One region of the Pseudoalteromonas sp. NSLLW24 genome, then DNA from elsewhere that is predicted to be linked to it. Evidence: predicted binding sites of a transcription regulator. Region 1 holds the regulator's gene; each other region holds the start of a gene.
What was found. Region 1 encodes sigma-54, which starts transcription at its own class of promoters, with help from an activator protein. Its sites were predicted from a motif close to GTTGGCACGNNNNTNGNNT; they were not measured.
Positions count from the first base shown of each region.

Region 2: a site for sigma-54 is predicted at 1,889-1,907, ahead of fliS (flagellar export chaperone FliS). Genes of this name have one in related genera too.
Region 3: a site for sigma-54 is predicted at 869-887, ahead of I6E72_RS01035 (EF-hand domain-containing protein). Genes of this name have one in related genera too.
Region 4: a site for sigma-54 is predicted at 1,524-1,542, ahead of I6E72_RS18305 (DUF2726 domain-containing protein). Genes of this name have one in related genera too.

Region 1 covers NZ_JADYWQ010000009.1:27,601-31,295, reverse strand. Annotated here, with positions in the region: gene lptA (lipopolysaccharide transport periplasmic protein LptA) at 1-347, shown strand, start outside; gene lptB (LPS export ABC transporter ATP-binding protein) at 344-1,069, shown strand; gene I6E72_RS10995 (RNA polymerase factor sigma-54) at 1,139-2,638, shown strand; gene hpf (ribosome hibernation promoting factor) at 2,664-2,951, shown strand; gene ptsN (PTS IIA-like nitrogen regulatory protein PtsN) at 2,956-3,408, shown strand; gene rapZ (RNase adapter RapZ) at 3,427-3,695, shown strand, end outside.
Region 2 covers NZ_JADYWQ010000002.1:188,769-192,463, forward strand. Annotated here, with positions in the region: gene fliD (flagellar filament capping protein FliD) at 1-948, shown strand, start outside; gene I6E72_RS02395 (hypothetical protein) at 1,094-1,393, opposite strand; gene fliS (flagellar export chaperone FliS) at 1,402-1,803, opposite strand; gene I6E72_RS02405 (sigma-54 dependent transcriptional regulator) at 2,225-3,661, shown strand.
Region 3 covers NZ_JADYWQ010000001.1:231,288-234,982, reverse strand. Annotated here, with positions in the region: gene scpB (SMC-Scp complex subunit ScpB) at 1-154, opposite strand, end outside; gene I6E72_RS01035 (EF-hand domain-containing protein) at 306-827, opposite strand; gene I6E72_RS01030 (hypothetical protein) at 1,058-1,489, opposite strand; gene xthA (exodeoxyribonuclease III) at 1,730-2,536, shown strand; gene I6E72_RS01020 (energy-coupling factor ABC transporter permease) at 2,542-3,189, shown strand; gene I6E72_RS01015 (putative RNA methyltransferase) at 3,186-3,695, shown strand, end outside.
Region 4 covers NZ_JADYWQ010000024.1:32,658-36,352, reverse strand. Annotated here, with positions in the region: gene arcB (aerobic respiration two-component sensor histidine kinase ArcB) at 1-312, opposite strand, end outside; gene folE2 (GTP cyclohydrolase FolE2) at 545-1,465, shown strand; gene I6E72_RS18305 (DUF2726 domain-containing protein) at 1,582-2,178, shown strand; gene mtnN (5'-methylthioadenosine/S-adenosylhomocysteine nucleosidase) at 2,301-3,008, shown strand; gene I6E72_RS18295 (cobalamin biosynthesis protein CobD/CbiB) at 3,009-3,695, shown strand, end outside.

The DNA of each region.
Region 1 (3,695 bases):
CCGACCGCTTAGAAGTACATAAACGCGATGAACTTGGCGATAATAAACAATTATTAATTGCTACAGGTAGCCCTGCGCACTTTGAAGAAAAGCAATCAGATGGCACGACTATGAGCGCCAGTGCTGACGAAGTACGTTATGATGTATCTAAGCGTTTTTTAACGCTTGTTGGTAATGCACAAGTATCGCAAGCGGGACAAAAAATAAATGCTAAAAGCATTACCTACGATATAGAGCAGCAGCTAATCAGTGCCGAAAAAGATGAAAACTCAACTGACCGCGTTCACACAATTTTAGTACCAATCGAGACTAAAAAAAGTAAAAAAAGCGACAAAGGTCAACCATGAGCACATTAAAAGCAGAGCTATTAGCAAAGAGCTATAAAGGCCGTGAAGTTGTAAAAAACGTCGGCCTTGAAGTCAAAGCTGGCAGTATTGTTGGCTTACTTGGCCCTAACGGCGCAGGTAAAACTACCACGTTTTATATGATAGTAGGACTTGTACCTAGCGACAAAGGTAAAATATCGATAGACGATAACGATATTACTCTTTTACCTATGCATAGTCGTGCTAGATTAGGCATTGGCTACTTACCGCAAGAGTCTTCAATATTCAGAAAGCTGACTGTTTATCAAAACTTAATGGCCATTTTAGAAACGCGCAAAGAGTTAAATAAACAAGCTAGAGAAGACACTCTCGATAAATTATTAGATGAATTTAGCATACAACACATTCGTGATAGCCAAGGTATGGCATTGTCGGGTGGCGAACGTCGTCGTGTTGAAATAGCACGTGCGCTGGCAGCAGATCCTAAATTTATATTACTGGATGAACCATTTGCAGGTGTTGACCCGATTTCGGTATTAGACATAAAGAAAATAATAGAACATCTTAAAAATCGTGGGATTGGTGTATTAATTACCGATCATAACGTAAGAGAAACCCTTGATGTTTGTGAAAAAGCCTACATTGTTTCTCATGGGGAGCTGATTGCATCAGGTACTCCAGAACACGTATTAAATGATAAAACAGTACGCGATGTTTACTTAGGCGAGCAATTTAGGCTGTAACATTTACGCCATGTCTTTAAGCATCTGCTAGTATTAATTATAACAACATAAAAGGATTGTTAGAGATACATGAGGCAATCACTACAGCTGCGCATGGGCCAGCAACTTACAATGACTCCACAGCTGCAACAAGCTATTCGTTTGTTGCAACTCAGTACATTGGATCTCCAGCAAGAAATACAAGAAGCTCTCGACAGCAACCCGCTATTAGAGGTTGAAGAAGCAGACTATTCAGAAGACGCTGCAGGTAAAAACGAGCAAAAAGCAGATACAGATGACATAACTGTTAGCGCATCTGCCGATGATGCTCCAAGCGAATACGAACAAGATAGTGGTGAAGCACTTGCAAAAGACACGCTAAGTGACGACATGGCTATGGATGTTAGTTGGGATGAGTACATGAGTGCCGCCCCAGCAGCATCATCGGGTCCGATGCCTGAAGACGAATCAATATACCAAGGCGCCTCTACTGAAACGCTCCATGAGTATTTAATGTGGCAGTTACAACTAACGCCATTTAGCCCTACAGACGAAGCTATTGCTATTGCTATTGTAGAAGCCGTCGATGACTCAGGTATTTTAACACTAAGCTGCGAAGAGATTTTAGAAAGCTTTAATCAAGAAAACGAAGATGATAACGAAGTCGAACTTGATGAAATTGAAGCTGTATTAAAACGCATCCAACTGTTTGATCCTGTAGGCATTGCTGCACGTAGCTTACAAGAGTGTTTGTGTATTCAGCTTAACCAGTTTGATAAAGAAACACCTTACATTAATGAAACAAAAATGATTTTAACCGAGCATATTGATTTATTAGCTGCTCGTGACTATCGTACATTAATGAAGAAAACTAAGCTCAAAGAAGAAGAGCTTAAAGAAGTAATGACATTAATACATACTCTTAGCCCTAAACCTGCAGATACTATTGTAAGAGAAGAATCTGAGTATGTTATTCCTGATGTGTCAGTTAAAAAAATTAAAGGCCGCTGGGTTGTTGAGTTAAACCCAGATAGCATGCCTAAAATTCGTGTTAATAGCCAATACGCGGCAATGTCTCGCACTGTAAAATCCAGTGGTGACAGCCAGTTTATTCGCTCGCATTTACAAGAAGCTAAATGGTTTATTAAAAGCTTAGAAAGTAGAAACGACACGCTATTAAAAGTAACAAATTGTATTGTTAAACAACAACAAGGCTTTTTTGAACACGGTCCTGAAGCCATGAAACCAATGGTTTTAAATGATGTTGCTGAAATGGTAGAAATGCACGAATCAACAATTTCGCGCGTAACAACCCAAAAGTATATGCACACACCCCGTGGTATATTTGAGCTTAAATACTTTTTCTCAAGCCATGTAAGCACCGAAAACGGTGGTGAATGTTCATCTACAGCAATCCGTGCGCTTATCCGAAAATTAATCGCAGCAGAAAACTCAGCAAAACCATTGAGTGATAGCAAAATAGCGGATATATTGGCTGAGCAAGGAATTAAAGTAGCGAGACGTACAATCGCAAAATACCGCGAATCTCTGGCTATTCCACCGTCAAATCAACGTAAAAGTTTGATTTAAGACGCAAAAAAAGAGGGTAATGCTTATGCAACTAAACTTAACTGGTCGTCACGTAGAATTAACCGATTCACTAAGAGACTATATTAATACCAAATTTGCGAAGCTAGAAAGACACTCTGATCATATTAATAATGTTCATGTCATTCTCGATGTAGAAAAATTAAATCAAAAAGCAGAAGCCACCATACACGTAAGCGGTGCTGAGTTATTTGCCTCTACAGAACATCAAGATATGTATGCCGCCATTGACTCGTTGATCGACAAGCTCGATCGACAAGTAATTAAACACAAAGAGAAGCTTGCTCGACACTAATATGATGAAATTAAGCTCACTTATATGCCAGGACTGCAGCAAAGCTGCGGTCCTTTTTAATAGCAAAAAAAGAATTTTAGAGTTCATTAGCGAACTTGCTCACGACAAACTTCCGTATTTACCGCAACAAGATATTCTTAATGCTTTAATGAGCAGAGAAAAATTGGGTAGTACAGGTATAGGGCGTGGCATTGCCATTCCTCATGGAAGAATGAGCGGTGCAGAAGAGCCTTTGGCTTTAGTACTCGTTAGCGAAACTCCAATAAATTTTGATGCAATCGATAATCGCCCTGTTGATATTTTCGTCGCACTCATCGTACCAGATGGCGATAACCAGCAGCACTTAAAGACTCTAGCAACCATTGCTGATAAACTAAACAATAAAGATTTTTGTAAACAGTTACGCAGTGCAAAATCAGATACTGAGCTTTACCAAGTTATTGTCAATCAATCATAGTTTTATAAAGGGTGTTAAATGGAGTTAATTATCATAAGCGGCCGTTCTGGTTCTGGAAAGTCGGTTGCTTTACGCGTTGTAGAAGATTTAGGTTATTATTGCGTAGATAATATTCCAGTTAACTTGCTTCCTTCATTAGTTCGCAGTGTGTCTGATAGCTATGATAAAATTGCTGTTAGCATTGATGTGCGGAACATCCCTAAACAACAAGATGAATTTAACGATATTCTTGAATACTTGCCTGGCTTTGCAAAACCTACGTTATTTTATTTAGATAGCGACGATCA
Region 2 (3,695 bases), on a different contig from region 1:
GATTCAGTTGTGGCCACTATAGTCACGAGTGATACAGGTCAGCATTTAGTGCTGACTAGTAAAGAAACCGGTGAAGACAACGCAATTACAATTTCCGTACAAGACGATGACGGTAATAATACTGATACTGGCGGATTATCTCGATTAGCTTATGACGTATCAGATACAGACCCAGCTAACCATACTACTAATCTAACTGAAGTAAATGCTGCACAAAATGCACAGATAACAATTGATGGTGCGTTGACTGTATCAAGTAATACTAATGAGTTTAGCAATGTTATTGATGGTGTTGACATTAATGTTAAGAAACTGCATGACATCGATGACGACATAAGCGACATATCAGTTACTGAGAACAATAATAATATTAAAACAGGTTTAAATAGTTTTATCAGTAGTTACAACGAGTTGTTAGAGCTTAGTAACACTTTAGGTGCGTCAGGTGAAGATGGCGTTGGCGTAATGGCTGGGGACTCATTATTACGTGGTGTAATGTCTAAACTGCGAGATACAATAACAGATTCAGTAAATGTGGGAGGGAGTTCGTTATCACTTTCACAATTAGGAGTAACAACTGACCGGTATGGTGTGCTTAGCTTGGATAGTGACACATTGAATGATCAAATTAAATCCGATGTTAGTTTAGTACAGCAATTTTTTGTTGGTAGTAATGATGATGGCTTTGCACAGTCGTTTGATGATTTAGTTAGTTTTTATACAGATTCTGACGGTATTATCCAAAACAGAATTGATAGTAAAACAAATCAGTTAGATGATTTAGATGATCAAAGAGAAAGTTTAACAAGTAAAATGGAGTCGTTATCAGCTCGTTTATATTCTCAATATAATGCGATGGATTTATTGGTGGCGAGCCTTAATAACACCAGCAGCTATGTCCAAGCTCAATTAGAGAACATGCCAGGCGTAGTTAGGCAATCAAATTAATAACTGAGTAAGAATATTATATATTTAATAAAAAACCGCTAAGTTTAAACTTAGCGGTTTTTTATTGTGCATTGCTCTTTGATTCAAATAGTAAGATATAGCCATACATTTAGTTAAAATAAAGGTCGTTTATTAGGTCTGTTTACTAGGTGTTTTTATAAGCTTTAATGGCCTTACCAGACTTTTTATGTTTAATAATAGCTTTAGAAGATTCATTTTTTGCATTATTCGCTTTAACTAAAATGGTATTTATACGAAGCTGAATTAATTCTAATTGCTCTGCACTTGGACCTTCGCTACTTTCGCACCATTGCTTTAGTTTAGTATTTAAAGTGTCTAAAAAAGGCTGAGCTTCGTCTGCATTATTATCATTTACCAACACTTCAATGTTACTAAGTAATGCTTGTATCTGCTCAGCATGGCTTACTGGTGTTTGCGAATCCATAATTAAAATTAAACCGCAGGGTTGCGTTGATCTAGTGGGATATTATCCCAACCTTCTTTAATTTCTTTAACAATACTTGATACTTCAGTAATTGCTTCAATATCGTTATGTAGGTTAGCTTGCGTTAAGCGACGTTGGCAGTAGTCGTAAAGTGCCAATAAATTGTTAGAAATACTAGGGTCTTGTTCTACTTCTAAATTAAGTGCATCTTGCAGTGCACCAAATAACAAAATACATGCTGAAATATTTTCACCTTTTTTTGCTATTTCTTTGCGCTCAATAAAGCCCTTTGTTGCAGCTAAACGACCAATAATATTACTGAATATAAGGTTTATTTGTTCGTAAGGTGCCATTTCGGCAATGCTGCTAGCACGAACTTGACTGTATTTTTTTACTGAGACATGAGCCATGGGAAAATCCTAAAATTTAAAACGATAAAATTATGTGAAAGCTAATACAAAAAATTAATTAAGCTTTTATACTTTTATAAGAACAAAGCAATATTAATGCCAAGCATTTCCACTTATCTATATATCGGCATTTGTAACTTCAACTTAAATTTATAATTGAGTTTATTTACTAACAATAGCATTTTTATTGCCGAGTAAATTAATTTTTAGGGCTAAGTTATAGTTAGGTAATAGTTAAGTAATGGCTAAGTTAAAACTATAACCCATACTTAATGATTAACTATTAAGTATGATTGACTTAACTAGCCCGTCTGTTTTTTGGCGTTTATGTCAAAAAACTGCCGCTATCACTTGCATCCATGCTGAACTGGCTTACAATTTAACTAATTATACAAATTAGTGAAAGTACGGCTCGCTAAATATGATCTTGATTTTAGATAATAATAACAACCGCGCAATAGGATTAAATGCTTCACTTGGCTTTATTGGTGAAGCTGCTCAACTATTAAGCGAAGACTGCTTTGAACAAGAATGCAAAAAATATCAGCAGCAAGAATGCATGATTATTTTAGGAGCGTTGCAATCACTTGACCACGAAAGCTTAATTAAACGCTATCCAACATTACCGTTTTTATTAATTGGTGAAACGCTAAAACCACTATTAAGTATAGCTAATGTAGTGGGGCTTATTTGCGAGCCATTTAATCACGAAGTGACAACTCAGTTACTTCACGACTGCCAGCAGTATCAGCGTATGTTGCCTAATGAGCATAAGCATACTAAACCGCATAAAATCTTTGATGGACTTGTTGGTGAAACAGAGGCCGTAAAAGATGTTCGCTTTTTAATTGAACAAGTGGCAAAAACCGATGCTAATGTTTTAATTTTAGGCGAATCAGGCACAGGTAAAGAAGTGGTTGCCCGTAATGTACACTTGCTTTCAAAGCGTATTAATGGACCGTTTGTACCAGTTAACTGTGGTGCTATTCCGGCTGAGCTGCTCGAAAGTGAACTATTTGGCCACGAAAAAGGCGCGTTTACTGGTGCTATATCGGCGCGTAAAGGGCGGTTTGAACTAGCTCAAGGTGGGACGCTATTTTTAGATGAAATAGGCGATATGCCACTGCAAATGCAAGTTAAGTTGCTGCGAGTATTGCAAGAGCGCAGCTACGAACGTGTTGGTGGTACAAAGGCTATTCAGGCTGATGTACGCGTTATTGCAGCCACGCATCGTAACTTAGAAACAATGATTGAAGAGGGTAGTTTTAGGGAAGATTTATATTACCGCTTAAATGTATTTCCTATCGAAAACCCATCGCTGAGTGAACGTGCTGATGATATACCGCTGCTTTTAAAAGAGTTAATGCGGCGTGTTAACGACCAAACAGGTTCTACCGCTAAGTTTACCGAGCGCGCAGTTGAGAGCTTAAAAGAACATGCTTGGCCTGGTAATATTCGTGAGCTTGCTAACTTAGTGGAACGTATGGTTATTATGTTTCCTGAAAAAGTGGTTGATATTCCTGATTTACCTAACAAATATCGTTACATTGAAGTTGAAGCGTACGAGCCAGAATACCCTGAAGAGTTAATGGAAAAAGATGCCTTTAACGATATATTTAGCACCGGTTTTAGTGATTACGAAACTGAGCCAGATGCTGAGTTTAGCCAAACGGGTAGTGGGCTATTACCTGATGATGGTATTGAACTTAAAGATTATTTAGCAGAGCTTGAAATTAGCTTAATAACCCAAGCTCTAGAGCGCTATGATTACGTTGTAGCTCGCGCAGCCGAAATACTAGGTGTACGCAGAACCACACTCGTTGAGAAAATGAAAAAGTATAATCTATCACGAGATTAAGGTTTAAAAGCAGCTGTCAGTGTTTAGTTATAAA
Region 3 (3,695 bases), on a different contig from region 1:
TATCTATTGCGTCATTTATTCGTGCCATAGAAATAGCTAAATCTATTAATACGATGTCTTTAAGGTGGCGTTTACTAACAGGCTTATCTGCAACAAAAATAGCTGCTTCAATGATCTCAACTAGTTGTTCATCACTAATTCGCCGACCCGCCATACACACTCTTAACAAATAAAAATACACAGCCATCTATTATGACAGAACAACACCAAACTAGGAAAATATATCTATCAAATAACTAAATTTAAAACACAAAAAAGCCAGTGACTAGCACTGGCTTTAATCTTACTTACTAAAATGGTAACTATTAGTTACTTTTAAAAGCTTCTAATGCATCATCTTCAGCTACTGCGTTACCGTATTTTTTAATGTAACCCATAAACTCGCTTTTACTGATGCGCTTATCTTGGTTTTTATCCATGTAACCAAAATGATTTGAAATATCATCATCGTTACCTTCAACTACCGAGATATAGCCATTGCTGTCGTTATCTAGACTTGCAAAGCTGCTTTCAATTTTATCGAATTTAGCAATTTCAGCTTTAAATGCCGACTCACTTACTTCAGAATCAGTGGCTACTTTGCCATTATTAAGCTTCATATAAGTGTTAAATTCTTTGCGGCTAATTTCGTTATCCATATTGGTATCAATATTTGAAAAATGGCCCCAAATGCTATCGTCATCAGCTTCAACTTTTGAGATGTAGCCATCGCTATCATTATCTAAACTTGCAAAGTCACTGTCTATTCTTTCAAGACCTTGATTAGATGAACAAGCCGCTAGGCTTAATGATGCTAAAATAGTGGCTGCTAATGTTAACTTTTTCATAAGACGTATCCTTCGTAATTAATTAAATGTCACTTTAACTAATACAAATCCAATGCCAATAATAGTTAACTTATAATAATCAATAACTTAATCTCGATCGGTATATTTATTAAACAGTTTCAATAAGTTAAGCTTGCAAGCTTTGCAAACAACCTTGTAATTTTTGCAAAAAAATACCCGGTAAAAACCAGGCATTTCAAATTTACTTATTATTATAGTTAAGCTAATAATTAGATTGCTGCGTTTTGGTAGCGTTTAACAAACTCAGTAACGTTTTGACCATTACATTTTAATGAGTTTAGGTTACCAATTTTTTGACGAACAGGTGCTAAACCTTGTTTTAAAGCCGTCATACATAATTGAGTTTCTTGTTGAGCGTCTTTTGCAAATACTTCTACTTTCTCAACTGATGCGTTGCTTAATGTCGTTTTTTTAGCAATATCACGAATATCTTCACCATTACATAAAATGCTTTTAGAAAAACGAGATAGGTAAACACCGTGCTGGGCAGCTTCTTTACGAGCAACGCTAAAGCCTTCGTTTGCACTTAGTACACATAACTTAGACTCAATTTTGTTATCTTGGCTAAAGTAAGTATTGCTTTGAGCTGACGCAGTTGCAGATGCTAGTAAAGCAGTGGCTAAAAGTAGTTGAGTTTTCATGAGAGATCCTATTTGAACGAGCTAAACAAGTGAATTTCGCGCATTATATATTCAATAAAGTTAAGTTCAATTGAATTTTTTATTTATTTAAATAATTAATATTGTATTCACAATGTTTAAACTTTACCCATCATTTGATCAACATTTGCGCAGCTATTATCTCAATTCAGTCATGTTATGTGCGCGTATTTACTGATACAATTTAATCTATTAAATAGAACCAATTTTAAGGTAAATTTTATGAAAGTGATTTCTTTCAATATCAATGGTCTGCGTGCTCGTCTTCACCAATTACAAGCAATTATCGACAAACATCAACCAGACGTTATTGGCTTGCAAGAGATTAAAGTTCACGACGAAGCATTTCCATTAGAAGATGTTCAAAAAATGGGATATCACGTCTACTTTCATGGTCAAAAAGCGCATTATGGCGTAGCTATGTTATGCAAAAAAGAGCCTAAATCGGTCTTAAAAGGTTTTGCCACCGATACAGATGAATCGCAAAAACGCATGATAAGCGTCACTGTTGAACAAGAAAACGGTCGCGACCTTACTGTCATGAATGGCTATTTCCCACAAGGTGATAATATTAATCACGAAACTAAATTCCCTTATAAACGTCAATTTTATAAAGATTTAATGACACACCTTGAAACCAATCACACACCCGATCAAGACGTCATCGTTATGGGTGATATCAACATATCACCTACCGATTTAGATATTGGTATTGGCGAAGTAAATGCTAAACGTTGGTTAAAAACGGGTAAATGTTCTTTTCAACCGGTAGAGCGTGAATGGCTTGCAACATTACTTAATTGGGGTTTTAAAGACACCTTTAGAGAGCAAAACCCCGAAACAGACGATCAATACTCATGGTTTGACTATCGCTCTAAAGGGTTTGTAGATAATCGAGGACTTCGTATAGATGTAGTGCTTGCAACCAATGAGCTTGCAGCACGCTGCATAGATACAGGTATTGATTACGAACTTCGCGGTATTGAAAAACCGTCAGATCATGCCCCTATATGGTCAACATTTAAGTAATTATTATGCTCAGCCTAACAATGCAGGGGCTACTTTGGGCTCTTGTAATTATTATTGCTCTATTAAGCTTTGATAAAAAAACATATAAAACATTGCTTAATACGCCAGTCCGTCAAACTGGCGTACTTGCGTGTGCGTTAGTGTTTGCAGTGCTTTGGCGAATAAAGGCTGGCATTTTAACTGGCCTTGATTTACACATACTAGGTGTTACGGCCGCGACATTAATTTTAGGCTGGCGGTTGACTATTTTAAGTAGCCTACTTGCCACAGCCCTACTCGCTGCCTTTGGTCAAATTGAACTTGAGCTGTTACCAGTACAACTGCTTATTGGTGCGTTTATTCCTATTTTATTGAGCTATCTTGGCTTTATAATTAGTTACCAATATTTACCTCGTCATTTTTTTGTTTATATATTTGTTTGTGCGTTTATAACCGCAGGATTTATAGCCTGTATAAAAATAAGCCTAGGTGCTTTATTTTACTTAGCTATAGGGCAATACAATTGGCAAGAACTTGCAGATAACTACGTTTATTTAAGTGCCATAATTTGGTTTCCTGAAGCAATGCTCAACGGCATGGCTATAACAATTATGATCACCTATCGCCCGCATTGGGTAAAAACTTTTTACGATAAGGACTACCTAGGCTCATGAGTCTTGAATATCAATGCCCGCTGTGTAACCTAGCACTTTTGAAAACTGATTCAACACTTCGTTGTGCTAACAACCACAGCTTTGATTTTGCTAAAGAAGGCTATGTGAATTTACTGCCTGTGCAACAAAAAAATTCAAAACAACCGGGTGATTCACTTGAAATGGTACAAGCCAGACGTGCATTTTTAGAGCGTGGGTATTATGGCTTCTTACAACGAAATCTTAGCGATATAATTAGTAATATAAGTGCAAATACAGTTATTGACTTAGGATGCGGTGAAGGGTTTTATACCCAAGCAATCGCGAATAAAACAAATGCTGTTGTATACGGTGTCGACATTTCAAAATCAGCGGTTAAATATGCAGCAAAGCGCTACCCTAATTGCCATTTTAGTGTGGCATCAATCAGCCAAGCCCCCTTTAAAAGCCAATTTGCTGATGTACTTGTTAGCGTATTTGCACCTTTATTTGAGCAAGAGCTTGAACGCCTAGCAAATCAAAACGCA
Region 4 (3,695 bases), on a different contig from region 1:
TTTTAGGGTTTGGTTTAAGAGCTTCTCCTGCTTGGTTGCGCTATCTAAATAAGCATACGAGGCATCTAATTGACGTATTGAATTAAGTAATACACTTATAATTAAAGGAGAAACCACAGCCGTAAAAAATACCACAGCCAAAATATCAACAAGATGTAATTCGCCTATCGCCACATAATAAAACATGCTCGATAAAATAAGAGATACAGTTAAAAATAAAGTGTAACAAATAGCTGCGGTTTTAAATTCACCAAATCGCGTTATTGAGCTGGAAAGTACCCGAGCCCAAGGGCTCAAAGAATAATCGGTCATACGTAATTTTATCTCTTAGCTGTGTGCTTAAATATAAAGAAGGCAATGCGCATGTATAAACATACCATTTTCCCAGATTTTAGCATTTTTCTCCTACCACTACCCATGTTGTGCGATAAAAACAGAATTTTTCATGTTTGATTTTGCTCATCTCTTAAACTCATCATTTCAGCAATAAATTATTTAGTGTAAAATGCCCCGCTTTATTATCTCCAAAATACGAGTAGCGCACATGCAAACCAATATGCCAGATATAGCAGACACTGCACCCGCTTTACAAACAGGTAAATTAGACTGGGTTGGCATGGGCGAAATCGAACTGCCATTTATTTTTGAGTCACGAGACTTATCTCCAGTTACAGTAAATGCCAAAGCTCGTGCATTTGTAAATTTGCATAAAGAAGATGCCAAAGGCATTCATATGTCACGTCTATTTTTAGCACTTGACCTGCTTTCAACTGAGCAGCAAGTCAATCCGCAAACAATAGCGCAAGCACTCGATACCTTTATAACTAGCCACGAAGGGCTGAGCGATAAAGCACAAATTGAATTTAAATTTGAATTACCGCTACGCCGTAAATCACTATTAAGTGGTAAAGCGGGCTGGAAAAGCTACCCAGTTGTACTTACCAGTACAATTGAAAATAACATTATTAGCTACGAGCTAACTGTAAATGTTACCTATTCTTCAACATGCCCTTGTTCTGCAGCACTTGCGCGCCAGCTTATACAAAACGCGTTTAACGAAAAGTTTAACCAAGAAACCTTAAGCCAAAAAGATGTGCACGAATGGCTAGGCACTACACAAGGCATAGTTGCTACACCTCACTCGCAGCGCTCTATTGCCAACGTAAAAGTAAAGCTTGATAGCAATATTCAAGAATTTGACGTAGTGACTCTAATAAACACCCTCGAAGCTGAACTTAAAACGCCTGTACAAGCGGCAGTAAAACGCGAAGACGAGCAAGAATTTGCCCGTTTAAATGGTCAAAATCTTATGTTTTGTGAAGATGCAGCGCGTAAAATTAAAGCTTTATTAGAAACAGATAATTACAGCGATTACTGGCTACAAATAAACCATTATGAATCACTCCATGCACACGATGCTGTAGCTATTGCGGTTAAAGGTATTGAAGGTGGATACAAAGCTTAATAGCTACATCGTTTTAGCTTTTACAAACAGTTGGTAATTATTTTATAACTCATACTTTTTAGGCACGTAAATTGCTTTATTTGAGCAGTGTCAATTTGTTGTTATGGAGTTACCGTATGGAATTCGCTTTATTATTAATTCTAGTATTAGTTGTCGGGGCTTCTGTTGTTGCGTCAAAATTTAATGACGATGGCGGAAACCCGTATCCTTTTACCCGCAAGCAAACTGTTTTTACGCAGGTTGAAGGCGCTTTTCTAAATCTTCTCGAGCGTGCTGTAGGCGATCAATATAAAATTGTTAGTCGCGTTAAGCTAATTGACGTTATTGACTGTAAGCAAGGTCTTTCTATTAAATCTAAACGTGCTGCTTTAGCTAAAGCTAAAAATAAGCAACTCGACTTTGTATTGATCGATAAAGAAAAACTAACTATTGTTGCGGCCGTTGACCTAGTTAACAATGCCAATAAAGATGGCCACAAAGCTCAACGTGACTGGTTTGTAAACGGTGCACTAGAGTCTGCGGGCATTCCACATATTCGTATGAAAGTTAAATCGGGCTACCGTCCTTCTGAAGTACGCGATGCAATTATGTTTAAACTTGGTAAGCCTGCAGCAACACAAACGCAGCGCCCTGTTCGTAATCGCTCACATAAGCCAGCGGTACTTTCACCTTCTCAAGCCAAAGCACAAACAACTGCTTTAGCTGAAATTTAAAAACCAAATTAAATACTCTCCTAAAAAGTATTTAAAGCGAGCTCATAAACAAGCTCGCTTTTTTGTTTTTTATTGCTAACTTCACGTATAATCAAGTGATTCAAACTCAGGAATTAAACATTATGAATGTTGGTATTATTGGCGCAATGGAGCCAGAAGTTAAAATTTTACGTGAAGCGATGCAAAACCCACAAATTTTAACTAAAGCAGGTTTCACTTTTTATACTGGTGAATTGGCTGGTAACACAGTAACACTTGTTCAATCTGGTATTGGTAAAGTAGCATCAACAATTGCAACTACCTTACTAATTGACAACTTCAAACCTGATTGCGTAATTAACACAGGCTCTGCCGGTGGATTCGATCCTTCTCTAAGTGTTGGCGACGTAGTAATTTCGTCAGAAGTACGTCATCACGATGTAGATGTTACTGCTTTTGGCTACGAAATTGGCCAAGTACCACAAATGCCAGCAGGCTTTACAGCTCACCCTAAATTAGTTGAAGCAGCACAACAAACAATCGAACAAATCAGTGATGTTAAAACACTTGTTGGCTTAATTTGTACTGGTGACACATTTATGTGTGACCCTGTGCGTATCGATAAAGCACGCAGTGATTTTCCTACAATGCTTGCCGTTGAAATGGAAGGCGCTTCAATTGCACAAACGTGTTTTACGCTTAACACACCATTTGTTGTAATTCGCTCAATGTCTGATATTGCAGGTAAAGAGTCACCACAATCATTTGAAGAATACCTAGAAACAGCATCAATCAACTCATCTAAAATGGTTGTCGCACTTTTAGAAAAGCTAACTGCAGTGTCTCTGTAAATGCTTAGCAATATTGTTCAAAACCACTTGGACTTTATTGCCTTCATACTAGCGCTCCTTGCTGAGCGCTTTATTCCCCTTATTAGCTGGTATCATCCTAATACAGCGTTAAATGCTGTTTTTAGTGCTATTGGCAAGCGCATATACAAAAGCAAAGAACCTAAAAGCTATCAATATTTGGCAGCTATACTCGCAAGCACGCTCATTTTAAGTGTCATTCTCATTATTGTAGTGCTACTACTCGAGTTTGCTTTTTATCCTGAATTACTCGCTGGCCTTATTTTATACTTATGCTTAGAAAGTAAGAGTATTGATAAAAAAGCACTTCGCATTGCAAAGCTAACTAAACAAAATCAAAAATCGACAGCACGCGAATTACTAAAACCACTGCTTGCCCGTGAAGTTAATAGGCTTTCATCTCCTGGTATTATCAAAGCATTAATTGAAAGCTTAATACTGCGCACTGCTCGATACTATTTCGTAGTTATATTTATATTTTTAGCCTTTGGCCCTATTGCGGCCCTCGCCTATCGATTACTTACTTTAATACAACAAGCCTGGCGTAGTGACATATCCCCAAATAGCTACTTTTTAAAACCGCTTAAAACTCTGTTGTTTATTATTGAGTATATTCCAATGCGCTTACTCGCTTTAACTATTGCAGCAAGTAGAGCGAGCAAACAAAGC